DNA from 2 places in the Paenibacillus sp. SSG-1 genome. Region 1 is predicted to be linked to the other one. Evidence: a T-box and tRNA genes for the amino acid it is inferred to sense, from the RefSeq annotation. Region 1 holds a T-box; the other holds one or more tRNA genes.

Region 1 (8,529 bases):
CCGGACTTTTCCTTCAAGAAAGTGGCGGGCTGCATCCATACCATCCTTCAATGTGGTGCAGCCATCCAGGCACCGGCATGGCGGGACTTCCCCAAAAACGTCCCGGTAAGCCTGCATCGTCAGCCGGGTGCTGATGCTGGTCTCCCCTCTTGCCGTCGTGAACGCAACATCGGCGTGCCCCATGCTTTTCAGGAAGGAAAACACCTCGAGCGTCGCGGCATACCGGTCAATGTAGGCGCAGCCGATATCCTCCAGTTCCGTATATTCGCACGCTACGATGTGACCATATCCCGCAAAGGGGACGATGGACGACCAATCGTTGGCACGGGACGTAATGATGATGCCGTCGAGCAGTTTAGTTTTCAGCATGGTCAAATACTCCAGCTCTTTCTCCGGATCATATCGGGTTGGAAGCACAGTGACGGTGTAATCTTCCTCAACCGATTTGTTCAATACACCGCTTAGCATCCGGTCGAAAGCCGGGTTGTTGTTGTACGGGATGATCACGCCGATGCTGCGGGTCCGGCCGCGGATCAAATCAACTGCATTGCGGTTTGGCGTGTAATCCAGTTCGTCGATGGCTCGCTGCACGGCATCTCTTTTCTCAGCGGAAACGTACGGATGCTGGTTGAGAACCCGGGATACCGTGGATACCGAAACACCGGCCCGTCTGGCGATTTCGTGAATGTTGGCCATAACTCCCTGCCTTCTGACTTTTTACATTTCGAATAGTTCCTTTATTATATCACGCTGACTCCGATCCTCATTACGATCGTGGACCAGCCGCAGCGGATTATTCATCCCGGGACTGGATGTCGTACTGATCGGCCTGCAGCATAAGCTGCTCGTTGCCTTGTGCCTGAATGACAACCCGTGTCCCGCTGACAATCGGTGCTCTTCCGTCCGGAAACCAAGGCCGTTCACGGTCCACCACGATCAACAAGCCCTCGGCGTCGCCCATCGCCGCAAATTGCCGCCCGTCACCGCTCCACATGGACAGTCCCAGCGTCGTTTGAATCTGTTCCACGGCAGCGGCCACTTCATCAACAGGCAGCCCGATTTCACTGATCCGCAGCAGCTGGCTGCTTGTGAAGTCTTCATTTTCGGCGTTATCAAACGAATGGTGGGCAATGAATTCAATCAGATTCTCATCCGGATCGTAAAAATACAGGGCGTCGGCATTCCAGTTCCCGAAATGAAATTGATCCCCGTCCTGATCGCGGAACAGCGTAATTCCACGCTGAGCTGCCCATTTTTTGGTAGACTCGAGCTGATTCGTCGGAATCGTAAAAGCAATATGGTACATCGATTTTTCGCCGGGCACTGCTGCCTTCTGAAGAATGAGCTGGCTGCCGCCGGCTTGAATGGTGACGTTATCCGACTGTTCTTCGGCCACTGGGAGACCGAGCTTCCCGGCGTAAAATTGCTTCATCTCCGCAAAATGCCGGGTATTTATCGTAAGTTGTTGGATTTTCATCGTAACGACCTCCATGTGCTTCTGGTTTTCAAGGAATTTCTCTGCGGCAGCGTACGCAGCATTTCTAAAATGCGCCATACCCCGTTCACCGCGGGGAACATGACCTGGCCTACTTACGTCGTAGGTCAACGCGATGCTTCCCTCTTCCATGAATCTTTCAGCGAAACGATCCGGTTAAATACCGGTACCGGACCGGTCAGATCTTTGTGATCCAGGCAGAAATAGCCTTGGCGGATAAACTGGTATCTGGCATCCGGTGAAGCTTTTTTCATCCATGGCTCCATGATCGCTTGCCTGTAAATGATTCGGGAATCGGGAGACACCAGCTCTGCCCAATCATTGTCCGATTCCGCCACGGACGCGGCATCTTTCAGCAGGCTGCCGTACAAGCGGATCTCGGCGGGAACACCGTGTGCGGCGGACACCCAATGAATCGTCGATTTCACCTTTCTGCCGCTGAACCCGGTTCCGCTTTTCGTCTCGGGATCGTACGTGCAGTGCAGCTCGATCACTTCACCGGTCTCCGGATCCTTGACGGCATGATGGCATTTTAAATAGTACGCCCCCTTCAATCGAACCTCACTTCCCGGAAACAGGCGATGAAAGCCCGATACCGGATGTTCCATAAAATCGTCCCGCTCGATATACAATTCTCCGGAAAAGGGGACATCCCTGCTGCCAAGCGCCGGATCGGCATCGCTGTGGTGGAGATGCAGTATTTCCACCTGATCCTTCGGATAATTCGTGATGACGACTTTAAGCGGATCAAGCACAGCCATCACAGCGACAGACTTATCCTTTAAGTCCTGGCGGATGAAGTGGTCGAGCATCGCGGCATCCATCGTGCTGCTCCCCCTCAGCATGCCCACTTCCTGCATGAACCTCCGGAGGCCTTCCGGCGTAACGCCTCTTCGCCGCAGTCCCTTCAAGGTCGGAAGGCGGGGATCATCCCATCCGTCAACGAATCCGCCTTCGACCAGCTCCCTGATGTACCTTTTGCTCGTGACCATTCCGGAAACGTTCAGACGTCCGAATTCCCGCTGCTTCGGGGGTTCCGTTACTTCCAGCTCGCGCAGCACCCATTCGTACAAGGGTCGGTGATCCCTGAATTCCGCGGAGCACAGCGAATGCGTAATGCCTTCGATCGCATCCTGGATCGGATGGGCAAAATCATACATCGGATACACGCACCACTCACTCCCTGTCCGGTAATGCTCGGCGTGGATGATGCGGTACAAGGCCGGGTCCCTCAAGTTGATGTTGGGCGAAGACATGTCAATTTTGGCCCGCAGCACCTTGGCGCCGTCCGGGAACCGGCCTTCCTTCATTTGACGGAACAGGGATAGATTCTCCTCCACCGTCCGTTCGCGATAAGGACTGTTTCTTCCAGACTCCGTGAGCGTTCCGCGGTATTCCGTCATTTCCTCCGCCGACAAATCGCAGACATAGGCCTTTCCTTTACGGATGAGCTTCAAAGCCGCTTCGAAGATCTCTTCCGAATAATCCGAGCCAAAGTACACCGGCAGGTCCAGACCAAGCCACCGGACATCCTCCCGGATCGCGTCCACGTATTTCATGTCTTCCTTTAGTGGATTCGTATCGTCAAAGCGCAGATTCATCTTCCCGTGAAATGCTTCGGCAATGGCTGCGTTCACGTGAATTGCATAGGCGCTTCCGATGTGCAAATAGCCGTTCGGCTCCGGCGGAAACCGGGTCGCGATCGGTCTGGAATACGTTTCGTTCTCCACATCCTCCATCACGGTTTTCGTTAGAAAATCCACGGCTTCTTCTTTCCTTACCTTTCCTTCCATCAACTGTCCCCTCCTGCTCTTATATCAATCAAAAAGAAAACAAAAAAATCCCGCCTCCAAGACGCTGACGTCTTGGGGACGAGATTGTATTTCGCGGTGCCACCCCGGTTCGCGGATCTATCGCTACATCCGCCTCTTCGGGTACGGCATGCACGCATGCTTATACCCTAGCTCTGTAACAGGAGCTCCTGTCGCACCATCCGAAGGAATGAGGACCCCTCTTCCAATGCGCCGCTCGGAGGCTTGCTTCAATGACGGGCGGCCTGCTCCTTCACAGCTGCCGGAGCTCTCTGCAAGGCTGCCCGTTCATCTACTCTTCTCTTCACCGCGTTTTCGTTCCGTTTTGATTTTGACCATATTAACATCATTTTCGGCCAATGTAAACCGCATTATGCATGCTTTAACCGGAAAGGGCGGGGATTAAATAACCTCCAGGCCATCGTTATCCGGCAGCGGTGGATGCGTGGTGTGCGGCTCGGATTGATACCAGAAAGCGACGGAGGCGATATCGTCCTGCAGCGGCAAATAGCGGCCGCCGGAACGCCAACCGAGCGCCTGGATCGTTACCTTCAAGTCCTGTTCAAACCGGATCGGGTCCATCACATGCCAGCGGTACATCCCGAATCGCTGCTGGCTCCGGTATAGGCCGTCCGGTCTGATTTGCTGGTGAAAGCCCAAATAGGCAGTGGAAAACGCACCGTACTGTCCCTGTGGATGCTCAAAATTCCAGGCGCCGCCAAAATAGTCTTCGGTCCCGGTGCCGCAAATCGTCGGGAAATCGCGGTCGCCGTCCATATAGAACTTGATCTCGCCTTCTCCCCACCACCCCGTGTTGTTCACCTGCCAGGCGATGTACGTGCCGACGTACTGTCCCCTCCCCTTCACGCCATCCAGAAGCACATGGTCCTGCTTGTACGGCAAGGGGTTGCTCCGGCGCCATTGCGCGTGAAAATAGGCCGCATCCTCCGGCACCTCGGTCAGCGTATAGGTGAACTGGTAATACAGCACGACGGGTTTGTCCATCCGGTTCTCTACCGTAACCCGGGCTTTCTTGCGAAACGGCATCACCCAATAGCTGTTCATCCCGCCGGCGGGATTGACTGCCACAGGCAGGGAGTTGACATTGCTCCGCTCGCACCATCCATTGCAGAAGAAGTCGCCGACAGGCACTTCTATGGAAGGATCCTGCTCATCATCCCAATAAAAGCGCAGAATCATATGACGCCAGCTGTCCGGAAAGCAGGTCAGCCAAATATGCTGTATGGCTCCGGGACCGTCGATTTCTGCGGCGGTAAACACCTCACCCGGTTTGATCTCCACCGATGGAGATATTTTCCATCCCTGACCCAAATCCCGCCCGGCATTCGCTCCGGTTCCCTGGGTGGCCATGCCGCCCTTTCCTTTAGCTCCCGTCACATTTTCCGCACTGATCGATCTCGTTTGTGCGGAGGACATCCGGAATAAATTACCCAGGCTCATATTCAGTCCGTTAAAAGGTTCCATACTCATCTCTCCTGTCATTGGTCAAATCGGATTTGCATTAAAGCGGTTACAAGTCATTCTACAGGCGTTTCCCCTCTTTATCGATGTTGGGACTTGTTATTTGTTATCCATTCTTGCTATTGTCAGAATAAAGAACCGCCGAGCCGCTGAAAGAGCGGAAACCCGGATACGGGACCAATAGTGGAGGGAGCTGTCAAAGCGTATGGACCGGCAACATCTGCTGCAAGCCTTGTCCCCCTACGTGCGAAGGGCGTGGCATCACAAAGTTGACCGTATGAAACTGGCGCCGCGGATCATTTTTGATTACGAACTGCTGTATGTTGAACAAGGCGAGCTCGATATCCGGATTGGCGGGGATTCACTGACTGTGTATCCAGGCGACCTGCTGCTGTTCAAGCCCGGTATTGAGCATGAATTTGTCCGTTCCAGGGGACCCTGCTGGATGCCCCATATCCATTTCGACGCCCTGTATTATGAAGACTACGAGGAGGTGCCGATCAACTTTAAGCTGCGGGCGGAATGCAGCCAACAAGAGCTTTCGTGGCTCCGGCCGGATTGGCTGGGTTCCGTGCTCGAAATCCCCCATCTGATCCGGGTACAGAACAATGCGGAAATTCATCAGGAGCTGATGCGGCTCATCCACGCCTACGAGCGCCGGGATGCCGAATTTCCGCTGCTTCAGAAATCACTCGTGCTGGATATTCTGTATTTGGTCATTAAGGGCCTGAAGGCGGCCGGACATGGCCGGCTCTCGCTGCATCAGGCCGCGATGGAGCGGGCGGTGACCCACATCATGGAGCATTACAATGGCATCATTCGGCTGGAGGACTTATCCAAAACGGCCTGCCTGAGCCTGTATCACTTCTCGCGCGTATTCAAGCAGACGTATGATGTGTCCCCGCACCAATTCCAGATCCGGTACCGGATGGAGCGGGCCAAGGAGCTGATGATGTACAGCCGGTTATCCTTGTCCGCGATCGCCGAGCAGGTTGGCTACAGCAGCATTTACGCTTTCAGTAAAGCGTTTAAGTCCGCCTGCGGCATCTCCCCGAAAAAATACATGAGCACCCATGCCTCCATGGGTGCTCCGGAAATCCATCATTAAGCCGCTGACACATAAACGCGCAGCAGCCTTTGATTTACTTTGCCGTTGTGGCAGCTTGAACCAGCTTGTCCAAAGCTCCGCTTCCGAGTTCCCCCAGCCTCCATACGGCCACACTTTATCCTTGAATTCGGCGGCGTCTTGAGCCAGCTTCCACTGAACGGACAGCGTCCGGTCTCGGTTACTTACGTTACCCGCTGCTTCAGCATTGTGCTCGATGTCCTTGAACTGTCCAGCATGTTTTCGTCCTAAAAAGGCTAATTACTTCCATACACGTCTAAGCTTAAACATTTCCTGAATATAACCCCATACCGAAACTGGACTCATAATCATTTGATATAACAATACATAAGCAATAAAACCTAAGTAGTTTTTCCGGATTTTCAAATCTAATGCTTTAAACACACGTTTCTGATACAAATATAAAATCAAATTAACCGCAAAGGTTAGTGGAAGAACCAGAACCGTCATAACACCGACAATATAATAGTAACCAAAAAAGGCTAGTATTAGGCCGGGTAACCAAACTAATGTATATACAGCATCTAAATATGGCATTACAAAATTGCAAAAAGTTAAATATCTTGTATACGGAGAGGGTTGGCTCCAAGGCTTCACAAGCTTCAAAGCTTCAATCATACCTCTAGCCCAGCGACTTCTTTGCCTAACGAAATGTTTGAAATTTTCTGGCACTTCTGTGAATGCAACCGCCGTAGGTTCAAAGTAAACTCTCCAATTGTTTGAAAGGAATCTCCAAGTTAGCACTATATCTTCCCCGATCGCATCTGGCCATCCTCCGACTTGCTTAACCGACTCTGTTCTGTACAACGAGAATGCTCCTTGTGCTACTAGTGTTCCTTGAAACAGCCCCTGTAATCTTTTGATACTGGCAATTCCTAAAAAGTAGTCCCACTCTTGAATTTTTGCCAAGAATTTCCCCCGACTGTTCCGAACCAAAACAGCACCAGCAACCGCGCATACATCGGTAGGTGAAGATAAAAACCGTGCTACTATATTTCTAAGTGCTGATTTGTGAAGAAGCGTATCTGCATCCAGTGTAAGCATTAATTCCGTTTCAACATGAGCAAGAGCGCTATTTAACGCAAAATTTTTCCCAGGTTTACTTTCGTGAATAACCGTAAGATTTATTCCGAACTCTTTTCCAGCAGCCTTAGCCACTTCAGCGGTTTGATCTGTAGAGTTATTATCGATTACAATGACATTGATTTCACCACTATAGTCCTGATTTGCAATGTACCGTAGCGTGTTTTTTATACCTGCTTCTTCATTGTAACAAGCTACTAATATTGATAAATGTTCTGATGGATCAGAATTTTTCGCTTTCGGCTGTTTATCTAATAAGAGGCTTGAAACCATAAAGGCGTTCATATATCCCGGGATATATGAAATACCGACAATAATCAAAATGGCAGCTGGTATTGTAATAAGTACACCGAGATCGCGGATCCACGGAATGGAGACGAATATTGATAGTATTACCCAAAGAGCAGCTAATCCATGGCTTAAATAAAATTTAGCTTTTACTGATACGTATCGTTTATATTTTTTTGGTGTAGGTGGTATATTGGTATTGGCAATTTTTGGATTGTTATGTTCAATGATCTTGCTCATTTTACTCTCCGTTTCTATTCTTTCACATTGTCAGAAAAGTAAGGCCTAGCGCCGCCTATGGCGACCAGCTAGTCCAAGGTAACAAAATGATAACCGGGTGCCGAAGCTTTTCGCAGCGATCAAATCCCGATTCATTCAAACTCCGGTTATCCGCTATTTAGCCTTCACGATCCCACCGTGGTTGATAAATTTCCGGATGTATTTCTTTTTTTGCTGAAGGGTCTCCCCCCTTCCTAATATGTAAAAACCAACTGTGGGTATAACTGCCTGCTGTCCAATCTTGACGCAACCATCTTGATCAGCGCTAATTGCCGGTTTAGCATTTCTACAAACTTCGAACCGCCCACCGTTGTTTGTGAATGAAATCGTCTGCCAATATGGATTTCCTTGTAGATACTTCCTTAGTCCATCCAGCACATGTCCACCCTGTTCTTTGCCAGAACCGCGAGCACCAGCCATCCGGCCGGTTTTCTGGGCGAGAAGTCTTTCATCACTTTCATAGATATCTCCTTTGACACACTCTTAAGTCCTACCAAAAGAATAACGTGTAACGCCTATTCAACAAATGACAAAAAGATGTCAATTTTTCGACATTCAAACTTTAATCCCAGGTCCCGGGCTGGATCGATTCGGACTGCCGGCATCTTCTCCATCGGTGAAATCCTTTAGAGCTCTCCGACTTCCGCTGCTCCAGCAGCAGTTTAACCCCTCTGATCAAATAACGGTAACGTAATTCATCCTCATGACTAAGCTTACGCATTTCTGTAAAATAACGTTCGAACATCCTAATAACCACTCCATTTATCTATGTGTATAGAGCTAACTTACTAGATTCAACTGTACAAATTCTGAACATGCCCATAAACCGGTCAAAATCAGCGATTTTACCTCATCTTACCGGAATCGATACATACACAAAAAAAGTGCTGCTGGAAAGTTCATCAAGAACCTTCCGGCAGCACGGATTCCATGCTTTATTTCTGCCCTTTTTTCGCCTGCTCCTC
Region 2 (8,529 bases), 5.1 Mb from region 1:
CCGCTATGCATACCGCCAAACCTAAACCTGCCCATCTCCGGACTGCCATCATCCCTCATACATCCCTTCACCAGGAAATCTATCAATCTACTAAAAGGATGTCCGTTTCCGGGGCGATTATACCTAAAGCCGAACGATAGGCGAAATTGGGTGAATGACCATAGCCGCGTCCATGGGCCATGAATACACTGGTTAATAAAAATGATAAGGGAGGTTCGCACACTTCCATGATCCCTATTTACCCATTAACAGAAGAAAATATTCGGCAGCACTGCGGCAAAATGGTCGCCGCCTGTATGTATGACGGCAGAGTATATACCGGAAAGCTGACGGAGTGCAAAGACGGCCATATTATTCTGAACGGGCCGGAAGGCACCCAGCTGCACGGCGCCAAAGTAAAGGGCGGCTATAAAAAACGCGCAAAGGGGCCTGTAGCCAAAGCTCCGGAAAAAGCCACCGTCCGCGCCTTCTATCCTTATTATCCGTATGGCTATGGATTCGGCTTTGGAGCTGGCCTGGCGCTAAGTCTGGCCACTCTCGGGCTGCTGTTTTTGATTTAGCGGTCTTCAAAACTTACACATTATGATCTAAAAAAGCCCCTGGAAGCTATCCGCTCCTCAGGGGCTTTTCATCTGCTATGGACTAATTTGCTTTGGATTCAACCTAACTATTCCGCCAGACCGTTCTTGTAAGCGTAGATCGCCGCCTGCGTGCGGTCGTCTACGCCCAGTTTCGCCAGGATGTTCGTCACATGGAACTTGACCGTTTTGATTCCAATGATGAGGTCATCGGCGATTTCCTGGTTGGACTTGCCCTGCGCCAATAGGCGGAGCACATCCATTTCGCGGTCGGTCAGCTCCTTGTGCGCCGGGGCCTCCACCTCCGGATGGCGGAACCGGTTCATCATTTTGGAGGCGACCTGCGATTCCAAGACCGATTGGCCGCGCGCCGCGGCGCGGATGGCGTCGGCGATTTCGCTTGCGCGCGACGTCTTTAGCAGGTAGCTGAATGCGCCGGCCTCGATAACCGGGTACATTTTCTCGTCGTCCAAATAGCTTGTCAGCACGATCACCTTGCAGTCCGGGTACAGCTTCAGCAGCTGACGCGTCGCCTCAATCCCGTCCATGCCCTCCATCACCAGGTCCATCAGGACGACGTCGGGTTTGTATTCCCGGGCAAGGCGGATGCCTTCCTCCCCGCTGCCTGCTTCGCCGACGACTTCGATGCCGTCCTCGGTCCCCAGCACGGCTGCCAGACCGATCCGTACCATCTCGTGGTCATCGACGAGCAGCACTTTAATCATGGGTGTTTCCATTTCCAAGATCCTCACTCCCTGCTTTGTCTTCAGATACAATCGGCACGGTAATTTCGATTCGCGTTCCCTTACCGGGCGCCGTAATAATTTGGATCGATCCGCCGATTTCATTGACGCGTTCCTGCATATTGGAAAGGCCGTAAGAGGCCTGTTTTGTCTCGTTTAGTTCAAAGCCCTGGCCGTCGTCACGCAGCATGACCCAGACCATGTCTTTCTTTTGGTGAATCCGGATTTCCATCTTATCCGCTTTGGCATGCCGGAGCGTGTTAGACATCGCCTCCTGGATGATGCGGAACAGATGGTTTTCGATTCCTTTTACCAGGTGGATGCCTTTGTCCATTTCAAACACGATTTCCATCGGAACCTTCACTTTGAGCTCTTTGATCAGCTCACCGAGGCCTTGCTCCAGCGGCTTGCCCTCCAGATAGACCGGCCGGAGATGCAGCAGCAGCGCTCTCATTTCCGATTGGGCCACGGCGGCCATTTCTTCGATGAGCGCCACCTGGCGCTGGGCCTTGTCAAAATCCTTCTCAAGCGTCCTCCCCACGGCCGTCGCCGTCATCGATATCGCAAACAGCTGCTGGGATACCGCATCATGCAGCTCCCGCGCCAGCCGCTGGCGCTCTTCTACGATCGCCGATATCCGCGCCTGCTCGGCCAGCTGGGCATTATTCGTGGATAAGCGCTGAAGGGAGTTGACCTGCTCCTCCCACTTTTTGCTGATGCGTCCAAGCTGCTCGCCAAGGCGCCCGACCTCGTCGCTGCCAAGCTCCGGTACGGAGCGGGCGACGTTCCCTTTTTCCCAGGAGAGCAGCGTTTCCCGCAGCCGTTCCAGCTTCAATTTTACCCGGTAGCTCTGATAGAACCCGAAGATAGCTCCCAGACCGATCGGAACCAGGATCAGCGTAGCACCGGCCTGCAGCGTTTTTTGCCAAGAATCAAACGGGGCCAAATAACCATATGTATAAAGTACGTAAAAAATGATCAGGAGCATAACAAAAGAAAGAAGGGCCCCCTCGCCCATGCTCCGGGAGACCATATTAGCCGGTTTTCTGGTTTTCATCAGGGAACCCTCCTCCTATGACAGATCAATATCAACATCTCCTACCAGGTAGGAAATATGGAATTTAACTTTGTATTCGCTGGTCTCATAATTAGGGGATTTCCAGTTCAAACGGTTCATCAAACCGTTATCCCGGTGCCCTCTGAAATCGATCGCACCGAACAGGACGAACACTTCAAGCTCCACCCCGTAATACTCCGGAATTTTGATGTCCGTATCCCCCATGATGCCTTGAAACATCATCACCGTACGGTGTTCCTCGGGGATCGCAAGCGACAAATCCAGATCGGCTTCGTTGATGACATGCCAGACGCTCTGGCTTCTCATAGCCCAAGGGACCTGGTCCCAATTGTAATGACCCGAAAATCCCTGCTTCTGCAGGTACCCGTCCCGGTTTTGTACTTTCCTTGCCTTTACAAAAAACCATCCCAGGGAGATTAGCGCAATCCCCAGCACGATCAGCAAATGATCAATCAGCAGCAGGATGGCGCCCACCGCAACGAGACGGTAGCCCCTCTTCACTTTTCCGCCGCGAATCGTATAAATTCCCATAAGAATGAATAAGAGGGCGACGATGGTAAAAAAGCCGACCCACCTGCCGAAGAGCATGAGGAGGCCGATCCCGATGAGAATCAGCGCAATGAAGCGATTTCTTTTTTCCATGCCGCACCTCCTTATGATGTCTTGGTTTATCGGAAAAGTAAGACCGGAAAAGCCATAGGATTGTGACGGGCACACTCCTTATGGCTTCACCGGGATCCAGGAAGATGTGAATGAGGTCTCGCGCCCTTATTCCATTCTTCCTAGCATATCATATTGTCCGCAAAATTGAATACTTATTCTTTATTCGATTTGGAAGGAGCGGCAGCCGGCGGGTTCAGCTTGCTTTTCAGCGCGCTGAGCTGTTCTTCCACCTTCAGCTGCTTCTCCGCATCGACCGGGCTGGTGAAAGCGGATGTTGTTTCCGGACGGTAAGGGGCACGCATCACATCGGCTTCAGCTTCCATTTGCATGATCTTTTCTTCCATGCGGTGGAATCCAAGGGACGCGCTGCCGCTTTCGATCGTATGCAGGCTGCTGATTTGAGACATTTGCTTTTTGGCTTTCGCCATTTGCGCACGGGCTACGAGCTCATTGCGCTTGTTGCGCATTTTGTAGAACTCGTCTTTCATGTCATGGAGCTGCTGTACCAGTTCTTTAGCTTGTGCCTCGGATTGAGCGTGCAGTTCTTGGTACTCGGACAGTTTTTGGTCAAAATAAATCTTTTCCTCGAGCAGCTTGCGCGCTACTTCTTCCTGGCCGTTACGAAGTGCCAGTTCAGCTTGTGCCTCACGTTGGCCGGCCATCTTCACGGCTTCTTCCACGCGCTGCTTCATGCGGCGTTCATTGGCCATTTGCTTCGCTACTGTAACTTCCGCGTCATGGATTTCTGCCTCCATATCGCGCAGATACTGGTTCAGCATAATTACCGGATCTTCAACTTTATCCAATACCTCGTTCACCGATGCTTTCGTCATATCCTTAATTCTTTTAAATACTCCCATGTTTTACACTTCTCCCTTCTCGTACTTAGATAATTTTTTTTTCAATTCCTCAAGCTCTTTCTTCATGGCTTTCTTCTCGATATCTTCCATCATGGCGTCCAGGTCGGATGCGGACGAGCTGTATCCGCCCGGTCTGCCTCCGCCGTAAGGCGAACCGTTGTATTTGGCTCTAGGGTCAAAAGATTGGGCACCATAAGCGCCGTTGCCTTGCTGACCGTTGCCGTAGTAGCTGCCGGACCCCATACTATTGCCGTAGTATCCGCCCCCAGCTGCCCCCGGTCCCGGTCCATATGGATTAAAAGGTGTCGTAGGTTCTTTAGGGATGACCAAAGCCGCGATAAAGTAGATGAACAGCGTGGTCCCGCCGGTAAATGGGATACTGATCAAAAACAGGATCCGCAGCAGCGTGGAATCGATGCCAAAGGTATCGGACAGACCGCCGCACAAACCGGTGACCATTTTATCGCGGGTCGATCGGTATAGCTTGCTCATGACGTTACTCCTTTCCGCTGTTGTTCAGCTTTTCCTTCAGGCGGGCCAGCTCCCTTTCCAGCACGCTGGATACCGTTCCGCTGGCTTGCTCGAACAGTTCCTGACCGCCGCGGCGCAGGTCGCGCAGACTGCGTGCTTCAAATTCCCAATCGGAAATGCGGTCTTCCAGACGGTTGAACATCTTGGGAACATCCTGTCCGCCAAAACCTTCCATGCGCTGATTCATCCGCTGCTGAAGTCTGAGGGTTTCCATCCGTGCCGCGTAGTATTGACGTTTGCTGTACACGGTTTGGTACTCCAATTTCAGGTCGTTCAGTTGATTTTCCAGCTCGGTGAGCGACTGGCGGGTTGTATCCAGCAGTCCTCCGTATTGCTCGAGCTTTTCTTCATAGATTATTTTTTCCTGCAGTGCGAGCTTGGCTAGATGATCCTCGCCGGCCTTCAGAGCCAGCAGCGCCTGCTCCTCACGCTTTTCCTTCATGTTGGATGCCTGATCCACTTGCTGCTTCAGCTGTCTCACGTGAGCGGAGTACTGCTGAACGAGCTTCTCGGCTTCCATAATATCGTCACGCGTTGATGCCAAAAACTGATCGATCAACCGTACCGGGTCCTGACTTTGTTCCAAACGTTCATTTAATGTCGCTACGGTGATATCCCGTACCCTGCGAAATACGCTCATCTGTTTTTGCTCCCTCCTTATAAGCTGTGATCGCCTATTCGTTTGATTGTATTTATTAAAGGTAATTCTTTGTTACCGTTACATCCACTTCGACGACTTCTTACCTTTCAGCAGCATAATCCCGAACACTACCAGGGCAATTCCCAGCAGCGGTCCGATGATCCAGGACAGCTTCGCCAGAAGTCCCATGACACCGAATGCGAGGATAATCGTACCGATGACCACCTTACCTCTGCGAATTCCATAATAGCCGAGCACGATCATCAGGATCGGGAAGATCAATCCGATCAGCCTGCCGAATAATGGAGCGAATACTCCCAGGAGCATCAGTGCCCCGATTGCGATCAATACGATCGCCCAACCAGAAGTTTTATTTGTTCTCATGCATTGTCACCGCCTTTCGTTTGTATCAACCTTATGACTCTATTTTAGGTTCAATCCGGGTTTTCCAAAACGGACCCAAGACGGTTTTTAATCCTAGACCTAAGTCGGGGGAAGGCTCGGACCTTAGACGAAGCAAGCTTTTCTGCATGTAACGCGGCAGCCACATCCTCCACTGGCAGCTCCAATTGCCCGTTTATAGGGCATGATCAACACGCTATGGAACTTCAATGAGCAGTTTACTTATACAATGCTTGGGATAGGGAGTCGTTGGAGGCTCTGAGCAAGGGATTTAGCACTTAGCTAAAGAAACATTGAGCCTGCTTAGCCCAGGTAAAGCCGGCTGGAATGGTTTATCAACTTTAATCAAGGATGGGGAAAACGTTCAAAGGGAGTAATGGTATAACGAACGGATTGATCAGAGGATCTTTAAATACCATACAGTCATACAAATAAACGCAATACGAATTAATATGGCTGCCTTTCTGCGGGATATCATCAGGTGGCTGATTAGAAGGAGAAGTGCAAGTGTACAGCAGGATGAGGGATTAACGAACGACGAACGATGGCTCGGTGTACAATGTTAGTCTATACAAGAAAAAGCCTTGGATATTTTCCAAGGCTTTTCTCTATGATGCCGGTGAAGGGACTCGAACCCCCACGGTTTCCCTCACGATTTTGAGTCGCGCGCGTCTGCCAATTCCGCCACACCGGCATATTCAGTTAAAAAAATGGCGCGCCCTAAGAGATTCGAACTCCTGACCTTTTGATTCGTAGTCAAACGCTCTATCCAGCTGAGCTAAGGGCGCATATGAAGTTAATGGAGGCGCCACCCAGATTCGAACTGGGGATAAAGCTTTTGCAGAGCTGTGCCTTACCACTTGGCTATGGCGCCGAAATCAAATGGAGCGGACGACGGGAATCGAACCCGCGACCCTCGCCTTGGCAAGGCGATGCTCTACCGCTGAGCCACGTCCGCTTAAACTGGCTGGGGATATAGGATTCGAACCTATGCATGACGGAGTCAAAGTCCGTTGCCTTACCGCTTGGCTAATCCCCAACAAGATTGTCATTATAAGTTATGGGGCGATCGATGGGACTTGAACCCACGAATGCCGGAGCCACAATCCGGTGCGTTAACCCCTTCGCCACGACCGCCATAATAAAAGATATGAAGCTGTATTTCGAATGGCAGGGGCAGCAGGAATTGAACCCACACTAACGGTTTTGGAGACCGCTGTTCTACCTTTAAACTATGCCCCTATAATAAAACTGGTGGAGGCTGATGGATTCGAACCACCGAACTCGTACGAGAACAGATTTACAGTCTGCTGCGTTTGGCCACTTCGCTAAGCCTCCATATGGTGCCGGCGAGAGGACTTGAACCCCCAACCTACTGATTACAAGTCAGTTGCTCTACCAATTGAGCTACACCGGCTTTTATGCTTATTATTAAATTCATGGTGGCTCGGGACGGAATCGAACCGCCGACACGAGGATTTTCAGTCCTCTGCTCTACCGACTGAGCTACCGAGCCTAATTTTGTTTCTATCAAGAGTATTATTGCAACAAACTAAACTCTCAAGAAAATAAATGGCGGAACCGACGGGATTCGAACCCGCGATCTCCTGCGTGACAGGCAGGCATGTTAGGCCTCTACACCACGGTTCCACGGCCAATTATGTATCTCCATAAATAAGGAGATAAATTGCGGGGGCAGGATTTGAACCTGCGACCTTCGGGTTATGAGCCCGACGAGCTACCGGACTGCTCCACCCCGCGTCATTAAAAAATATTTATTTTCTTTAAAGTATACATGGTGGAGGCTGAGGGGATCGAACCCCCGACCCTCTGCTTGTAAGGCAGATGCTCTCCCAGCTGAGCTAAGCCTCCATAAGAAACACTTTTAATATCTTAGCAGATAAACCACTAAAAAGGCAAGCATTTTTTCTTTGGATTCTCATCCCTGAAGCTAATAATTAAAGTGGTGACCTGTATGGGATACTCTCACTTCGTTCGAGACTGCGATGCATATGCTATCGAAGTAACGCTCCGACGAACCCTTTTTGGATTCTCATCCCTGATGCAAGCAATAAAAGTGGTGACCCGTATGGGATTCGAACCCATGTTACCTCCGTGAAAGGGAGGTGTCTTAACCCCTTGACCAACGGGCCAAACTATAATGGCGGAGAGAGAGGGATTCGAACCCTCGAGACGCTTTTGGCGCCTACACGATTTCCAATCGTGCTCCTTCGGCCAACTCGGACACCTCTCCATAATGGCTCCCCGAACAGGACTCGAACCTGTGACAACTCGATTAACAGTCGAGTGCTCTACCAACTGAGCTATCAGGGAACAATATTTAATTCAAGTGTTTGATCACTTGAAAACTAGATACGAAACGAATCTGCGAATTAATAAGCATATGCTTCCGTAGCAAGCTTTCTTTCAGAAAGCTTTTAGGATAAGCCCTCGACCGATTAGTATTGGTCAGCTCCATGCATTGCTGCACTTCCACCTCCAACCTATCTACCTCGTCGTCTACAAGGGGTCTTACATACTGGGAAATCTCATCTTGAGGGGGGCTTCACGCTTAGATGCTTTCAGCGCTTATCCCGTCCGTACGTAGCTACCCAGCCATGCTCCTGGCGGAACAACTGGTGCACCAGCGGTACGTCCATCCCGGTCCTCTCGTACTAAGGACAGCTCCTCTCAAATTTCCTACGCCCACGACAGATAGGGACCGAACTGTCTCACGACGTTCTGAACCCAGCTCGCGTACCGCTTTAATGGGCGAACAGCCCAACCCTTGGGACCTACTTCAGCCCCAGGATGCGATGAGCCGACATCGAGGTGCCAAACCTCCCCGTCGATGTGGACTCTTGGGGGAGATAAGCCTGTTATCCCCAGGGTAGCTTTTATCCGTTGAGCGATGGCCCTTCCATGCGGTACCACCGGATCACTAAGCCCGACTTTCGTCCCTGCTCGACTTGTAGGTCTCGCAGTCAAGCTCCCTTCTGCCTTTGCACTCTTCGAATGATTTCCAACCATTCTG

What was found. The T-box of region 1 lies ahead of BCV73_RS09945 (glutamine--tRNA ligase/YqeY domain fusion protein). A T-box ahead of a tRNA ligase gene usually reads a tRNA of that ligase, here a tRNA-Gln.
Region 2: it has a tRNA-Gln gene. The T-box ahead of BCV73_RS09945 (glutamine--tRNA ligase/YqeY domain fusion protein) is inferred to sense a tRNA for this amino acid. The anticodon was not compared.

Annotation. Positions count from the first base shown of each region.
Region 1 covers NZ_MBRK01000001.1:2,102,602-2,111,130, reverse strand. The annotation lists gene BCV73_RS09955 (LacI family DNA-binding transcriptional regulator) at 1-696, opposite strand, end outside; gene BCV73_RS09950 (VOC family protein) at 794-1,477, opposite strand; gene BCV73_RS09945 (glutamine--tRNA ligase/YqeY domain fusion protein) at 1,603-3,288, opposite strand; T-box leader at 3,360-3,623, opposite strand; gene BCV73_RS09940 (glycoside hydrolase family 172 protein) at 3,709-4,791, opposite strand; gene BCV73_RS09935 (helix-turn-helix transcriptional regulator) at 4,994-5,896, shown strand; gene BCV73_RS09930 (glycosyltransferase family 2 protein) at 6,155-7,525, opposite strand; gene BCV73_RS35400 (hypothetical protein) at 7,679-7,984, opposite strand; gene BCV73_RS09920 (hypothetical protein) at 8,127-8,285, opposite strand; gene BCV73_RS09915 (alpha-keto acid decarboxylase family protein) at 8,500-8,529, opposite strand, start outside.
Region 2 covers NZ_MBRK01000001.1:7,180,211-7,188,739, reverse strand. The annotation lists gene BCV73_RS32860 (YwmB family TATA-box binding protein) at 1-49, opposite strand, end outside; gene BCV73_RS32855 (hypothetical protein) at 228-560, shown strand; gene BCV73_RS32850 (response regulator transcription factor) at 668-1,315, opposite strand; gene BCV73_RS32845 (sensor histidine kinase) at 1,296-2,378, opposite strand; gene liaF (cell wall-active antibiotics response protein LiaF) at 2,394-3,041, opposite strand; gene BCV73_RS32835 (PspA/IM30 family protein) at 3,215-3,922, opposite strand; gene BCV73_RS32830 (PspC domain-containing protein) at 3,926-4,414, opposite strand; gene BCV73_RS32825 (PspA/IM30 family protein) at 4,419-5,093, opposite strand; gene BCV73_RS32820 (LiaF transmembrane domain-containing protein) at 5,172-5,477, opposite strand; tRNA gene BCV73_RS32815 (tRNA-Leu) at 6,110-6,189, opposite strand; tRNA gene BCV73_RS32810 (tRNA-Arg) at 6,207-6,283, opposite strand; tRNA gene BCV73_RS32805 (tRNA-Cys) at 6,296-6,369, opposite strand; tRNA gene BCV73_RS32800 (tRNA-Gly) at 6,379-6,453, opposite strand; tRNA gene BCV73_RS32795 (tRNA-Gln) at 6,460-6,534, opposite strand; tRNA gene BCV73_RS32790 (tRNA-His) at 6,557-6,632, opposite strand; tRNA gene BCV73_RS32785 (tRNA-Trp) at 6,664-6,737, opposite strand; tRNA gene BCV73_RS32780 (tRNA-Tyr) at 6,748-6,833, opposite strand; tRNA gene BCV73_RS32775 (tRNA-Thr) at 6,837-6,912, opposite strand; tRNA gene BCV73_RS32770 (tRNA-Phe) at 6,936-7,011, opposite strand; tRNA gene BCV73_RS32765 (tRNA-Asp) at 7,069-7,145, opposite strand; tRNA gene BCV73_RS32760 (tRNA-Met) at 7,183-7,256, opposite strand; tRNA gene BCV73_RS32755 (tRNA-Val) at 7,292-7,367, opposite strand; tRNA gene BCV73_RS32750 (tRNA-Glu) at 7,574-7,648, opposite strand; tRNA gene BCV73_RS32745 (tRNA-Ser) at 7,658-7,749, opposite strand; tRNA gene BCV73_RS32740 (tRNA-Asn) at 7,754-7,829, opposite strand; rRNA gene BCV73_RS32735 (23S ribosomal RNA) at 7,935-8,529, opposite strand, start outside.